2 regions of the Shinella sp. genome follow, and region 1 is predicted to be linked to the other one. Evidence: predicted binding sites of a transcription regulator. Region 1 holds the regulator's gene; the other holds the start of a gene.

What was found. The regulator LexA, encoded in region 1, represses DNA repair genes until DNA is damaged. The targets are predictions, from matches to a motif close to TGTTCNNNNTGTGTTCNG.
Region 2: a site for LexA is predicted at 1,314-1,331, ahead of uvrA (excinuclease ABC subunit UvrA). Genes of this name have one in related genera too.

The regions. Positions count from the first base shown of each region.
Region 1 covers NZ_JBQVPI010000034.1:4,268-7,445, reverse strand. The annotation lists gene ACT6VE_RS30440 (ComEC/Rec2 family competence protein) at 1-831, shown strand, start outside; gene lexA (transcriptional repressor LexA) at 1,090-1,812, opposite strand; partial or broken gene ACT6VE_RS30430 (IS3 family transposase) at 2,275-3,010, shown strand; partial or broken gene ACT6VE_RS30425 (IS3 family transposase) at 3,157-3,178, opposite strand, start outside.
Region 2 covers NZ_JBQVPI010000015.1:123,236-126,413, forward strand. The annotation lists gene ACT6VE_RS23560 (RNA 2'-phosphotransferase) at 1-484, opposite strand, end outside; gene ACT6VE_RS23565 (single-stranded DNA-binding protein) at 659-1,180, opposite strand; gene uvrA (excinuclease ABC subunit UvrA) at 1,469-3,178, shown strand, end outside.

The DNA.
Region 1 (3,178 bases):
CATTTTCACCGCATCCCGGCCTGTGGGCTTGCTGGCAACCTGCTGGCCATGCCGTTGATCAGCGTCATCGTCATGCCCTTCGGTCTCATCGCCGTTCTCCTGATGCCCTTTGGCCTCGATGCCATTCCCTTTGCGATCATGGGCAAGGGCATCGAGTGGATGATCATGCTTTCGACATGGGTTGCTAGCTGGAAGGGCGAGGTCGTCACCGGCCGCATCCCTGAGATCGCCTTCCTGCTCATCGGCATCGGCGGCGGCCTTGTCTGCCTTCTGCGGACCCGGCTGCGCCACGCCGGCACGCTTCTCGTCGTCTTCGGTATCCTTGTCGCCTGCTGGCCCGGCGGAGGCACGAGGCCGGAGATTCTCGTGTCGGAAGATGGCCGCCTGGTTGCGATTCTGCTTGGCGAAAAAGCAGCGGTCAACCGCGCCAGCCCCCCGGATTTCATCTACGCGCAATGGCGGCGCGCCCTTCGCCTCGACGGATTGATGAAACCTGAAATTCGTAAAACGGACGGACTGGCGGTGGAAGCCAAGAACGCAGAGCCCACAAACAAGGTCAGGCAGAAGCGGCCCCGCCGAAAAGCGGACCGGCAAAAGGCCAAAGCAGCCATGGCCGCAGCACTCGATGCAGCCCGCATCCGCACCGGCTTCATCTGCGAGACAAAAGCCTTTTGCGCCGCTGTTTCACCCAGCGGATGGCGTATCGTGGCGCTGGAAGACCTCGCCTTCCTCGGTACGGCGTGCGACGGGCGGATCTCGTCATCGTGCCGGTGGCAATCCGGCTGGAGACTTGCCGCTCAGGTGCGCGCCTCATCACGGTTCGACATTTGAGGCAGACCGGCGCCCTGGAAATCCAGTCGGCGGTCGATCAAGCACACCCCGTCGTCTCCGACACCCTCTTTGGCTCGGCCGTCGAAACGCTTCACCGCCCCTGGTCACGACACCGCACATACGATTGGCGCACAGCTACTTATGACGCTGGCAAGGGCGATTAAAGCATGTCGCGATATTTCAGCTTCACGTCTCGCGCTTTGGGTATCCGATTTTTCGCATGTCGCTCTGGCGCTGCACGCGCTTACGCGACAGGCTTTAATGGTAGCGGCGAATGAGGCCGACGAGCTTGCCCTGGATCTTGACGCGATCCGGCCCGAAAATACGGGTTTCGTAGGCCGGATTGGCGGCCTCAAGCGCAATCGATGCACCCTTGCGGCGGAAGCGCTTCAGCGTCGCTTCCTCATCATCGACCAGCGCCACGACGATTTCACCGGGATTGGCAGTGTTCGTATTGCGAATGATGACAGTGTCGCCGTCGAGGATACCGGCCTCGATCATCGAATCGCCCTTGACCTCCAGCGCATAATGCTCCCCGCCACCGATCATTTCTGCAGGCACAGTGATTTCATGGGTATTGTTCTGGATGGCCGAGATGGGCACACCCGCCGCGATACGCCCCATGACCGGCACGGAAACGGAGGAGGGCATGTCTGCCTGGCTTGACGTGCGCTGGGGCGGCGCAGCTGTTACCTGTTGCTTCCCGAGACTCCCCTCGATGACGGCCGGGGAAAAGCCGCGTCGCGGTTGCAGGCTGGGCGAATACGCCTCCGGAAGCTTGATGACTTCCAGTGCGCGTGCGCGATTGGGCAGGCGACGAATGAAGCCTCGCTCTTCGAGTGCCGTAATCAGCCGGTGGATACCCGATTTCGATGCAAGATCCAGAGCATCCTTCATTTCGTCGAAAGATGGCGGTATGCCAGATTCCTTCATCCGTTCATGGATGAACAAGAGAAGTTCCTGTTGCTTACGTGTCAACATCGCCGCCCACTCCAGAATCGCGAAACAAATATAGAACATACACTATCTGTTCCATATGTGTTCTGCAAGAGCCGCGCCTGCAGAGGCTGTGTTGGTGGCGTGGAAATTAATCCAGATTTCGGTCCTTGAAATGGCGACAATTAATCTAGATTCCAATACAATAAGGTTCTGAAATTTCGATACTTTTTCGCGACGAAACCGCCAGAATCACCAAAAGTGTGACTTTTAAATTCAGCTAGCCTTCTATGCTATTGATTTCGTTTAATAATAATAACTTATTCGATGTTTCTAAGTTCCATAATACTCCATCTTGCGGATTTGGCTATTGAACACGGTTTGTGGCATTTAGCTCAACGATGAGTTCCAAAATGTTGGCTGGTTCGGCGTCGCGAAATTCATCAACATGAATAGCCCTGAGATTTGTAGACGTCTTCCTTCCTAAATTTGAGGTAGTAGGCGGATATGGGCAAAGCTAATTTCAGCGACGATTTTAAGCGTGACGCGGTGCGTCAGATCACTGAGCGGGGCTATCCGGTTTCGGAAGTTTCGCAGCGGCTGGGTGTCAACCAGCATTCTCTCTATGAGTGGAAGAAGAAGTTTTCTTCGACGCCCGGTGAGCAGGGTAGTTACCAGGCAAAAGAGATCAGGTGGCTCAAGAAGGAGCTGGCGCGTCTCACCCAGGAACGCGACATATTATAAAAAATGCCACCGTGTATTTCGCTAGGGATGCAAAGTAAAGTACGCGTTCATTGCCCAGCATCAACAGCGGTTTTCGGTGCGAATGATGTGCCGCCTGTTCCGCATCCATCCCGGCGGGTTTTATGCTTGGCTTCGGATGCCGTTGAGCAAGCGTGCCTGCGAGGACAAGCGGCAGATCGATCTGCTCCAGACGGCTTGGGAAGAGATCGGCAAGGTCTACAGCTATCACAAGCTTCATGACGACCTGCTCGATCACGGCGAGACATGCTGCCCCAACCGGGCTGCCCGCCTGACCCGGATTGCCGGTATCAAGGCTCAGATCGGCTACAAACGCCGTCCCAGCGTCTATGGTGGCAGACCTTCCGTTGTCATCGACAACACGCTGGATCGGCAATTCGACGTCGAGGCTCCAGACAAGGTCTGGGTCACCGACATCATCTACATCCGTACCAGCGAAGGTTTTGCCTATCTGGCCGTCGTCATAGATCTTTATTCCCGGTGACCTTCCCCTGAACTTTCCTCCGGCAGCGATTAGAGCCTCGGCGGTTTTTGATACGCCAAATGGCGCGGTGTGAGCAACCGGCTCCAACGCTACGCGAAGCTTCCACATCGCGTAGCGTTGGAGCCGGTTGCGGCGATGATCCCGGCATAGTCTGCCGGGGTCTGG
Region 2 (3,178 bases), on a different contig from region 1:
CGTTGTCGGCCTGCCAGAACGTAAGGCCATCAGCCTGCATGCGGCCTGCCGCAACGGCTAGAACCATCGGCTTCCCATGCCGCTGGCCAACCTTGACCGCGGTCTCCATGTCCGCCGAAAGATGGACTTTCTGGCGTCCTTGCGGCGTGAGTCCTTCGCGTAAGATGGCCTCGAGCGAAGCGATTGCCGTCCCATGAAACAGAATCTCCGGTGGCACGGCCGGTACCAGGTCCAAATCGACCGCCACCGAATGCCCTTGGGCTGCGCGTATTCGGGCCCCGTCGGCAGAAAGCGTAAACCGCTTCTTGTCGCTTTCGGCCACAACTGTGCGCAGTGCATCGTCATCGATGTCGACACCGGCGCGGCGTGCCTGGACGATCAGATCGTCCACAGAGACCCAACCGCCGGCATCCAGCTCAATGCCGATTGATTGAGGCTCGTGCCGCAGAACCAGACTGAGAAACTTGCTGATATTCTTGCTCATGAACATTCATCCGACGAATATGTCCGGTTGCCATCAGGATTGCCGAAGCAACAACGATCAGGCTTGTCCGTCTATTCGCAACATGAGACGAAAAAAGCTCCGGCGCCGCTTAACAAAGGAAAAAGGCGCCAATCCGGGCGCCTTTAAACAGGATCGTGGATGCCCATTACATCCTCAGAACGGGATGTCGTCATCCATATCGCGCGAGAGCGGCGAACCGCCAGAACGGCTGCCGCCACCGCTGCTGCTTCCGCCACCCGAAGACGGGCGCGAACCGTAATCGTCGTAGCTTGGCGCGCCGCCAGCGATATCACCACCGCCACGACGTTCGCCGCCGCCTTCACCGCGACCGTCGAGCATGGTCAGCGTTGAGTTGAAGCCCTGCAGCACGATTTCCGTCGAATAGCGGTCGTTGCCGGTTTGGTCCTGCCACTTACGGGTCTGCAGCGCGCCTTCGATGTAGAGCTTGGCGCCCTTCTTCACATATTGTTCGACGACCTTGCACAGGCCTTCGTTGAAGACGACGACATTGTGCCATTCCGTCTTTTCTTTGCGTTCGCCGCTGTTGCGGTCGCGCCAGGTCTCAGAGGTCGCGATCCGCAGGTTGGCGATCGGCCGACCGTCCTGCGTCCGACGGATTTCCGGGTCCGCACCGACATTCCCGACCAAGATCACCTTGTTGACGCTTCCAGCCATACCCATACATCCCGTTGTCGCGCCGGGCTCTCGCGCCCGACATCATTTCACACCATGAATGCGGCATCTTATCGGCTGCCATGCGCCAGCGCCGCCCCATGGGACTATAATCCACAGATCAATTGCAAAAATTCGTTCTTTTTTTGTTCTAATAATTCCCTACACTCTTGTCAAGCGAATCGGAAACGGGCACGGATTCCTTCGACCGCGCATGGACACCGCCCAACCAGTTCCTACATAGGGGCAACCCCTAAATCGAATGCGCAAGAACTTCTGACGCTGGATATCATGAGCGAACTCAAGACAATTTCCATTCGCGGCGCCCGCGAACACAATCTCAAGGGCATCGATCTCGACCTGCCCCGCAACAAGCTGATCGTCATGACCGGGCTGTCAGGCTCCGGCAAATCGTCGCTTGCCTTCGACACGATCTATGCCGAGGGTCAGCGCCGCTATGTCGAGAGCCTCTCGGCCTATGCGCGCCAGTTCCTCGAAATGATGCAGAAACCGGATGTCGACCAGATCGACGGCTTGTCGCCGGCCATCTCCATCGAGCAGAAGACGACCTCGAAGAACCCGCGCTCGACCGTCGGCACGGTCACCGAAATCTACGACTACATGCGCCTGCTTTTTGCGCGCGTCGGCGTCCCCTATTCGCCGGCGACGGGCCTGCCGATCGAGAGCCAGACGGTCAGCCAGATGGTCGATCGCGTCATTGATTTCGGCGAAGGCACACGCCTCTACATCCTCGCGCCCATCGTGCGCGGCCGCAAGGGCGAGTACAAAAAAGAACTCGCCGAGCTGATGAAGAAGGGTTTTCAGCGCGTCAAGGTCGACGGTCAGTTCTACGAGATCGCCGATGTGCCGGCGCTCGACAAGAAATACAAACACGACATCGACGTGGTGGTCGACCGCGTCGTCGTGCGCTCGGATCTCGCCTCGCGCCTGGCGGACAGCCTTGAAACGTGCCTCAAGCTCGCCGAGGGCCTGGCCATCGCGGAGTTCGCCGACAAGCCACTCCCGGTCGAGGAAACCTCCGCCGGCGGCTCGGCCAACAAGTCGCTGAACGAGACGCACGAGCGCGTGCTGTTTTCCGAAAAATTCGCCTGCCCGGTCTCCGGCTTCACCATCTCGGAAATCGAGCCGCGGTTGTTCTCGTTCAACAACCCGTTTGGCGCCTGCCCGACCTGCGATGGTCTTGGCAGCCAGCAGAAGATCGACCCGGACCTCATCGTGCCGGAAACCGAACGCACATTGCGCGACGGCGCCATCGCGCCCTGGGCAAAGTCCTCCTCGCCCTACTACAACCAGACTCTGGAGGCGCTCGGCGCCGCCTACGGCTTCAAGCTTTCCAACCGCTGGTCGGAACTGTCGGAAGCGGCGCAGGGCGCCATCCTGAACGGCACGAAGGAAAAGATCGAGTTCAACTACAAGGACGGCGCACGCTCCTACAAGACGGTAAAAACCTTCGAAGGCATCGTGCCGAACCTCGAGCGCCGCTGGAAAGAGACGGATTCCGCATGGTCGCGCGAAGAGATCGAGCGCTACATGTCCGCCGCGCCCTGCCCGGCCTGCAACGGCTTTCGCCTGAAACCCGAAGCTCTGGCGGTGAAGATCAACAAGCTGCATATCGGCGAAGTGACGGCCATGTCGATCCGCGTCGCACGCGACTGGTTCGACGTTCTGCCGGAGAGCCTCAATAGCAAGCAGAACGAGATCGCCGTCCGCATCCTCAAGGAAATCCGCGAGCGCCTGCGCTTCCTGAACGATGTCGGCCTCGAATATCTCTCGCTGTCGCGCAATTCCGGCACGTTGTCGGGCGGCGAAAGCCAGCGCATCCGTCTTGCCTCGCAGATCGGCTCGGGCCTCACTGGCGTGCTCTATGTGCTCGACGAGCCCTCCATCGGCCTGCACCAGCGCGACAATGCCCGCCTTCTCGACACGCTGCGGCACCTGCGCGACATCGGCAATACGGTGATCGTCGTCGAGCATGATGAG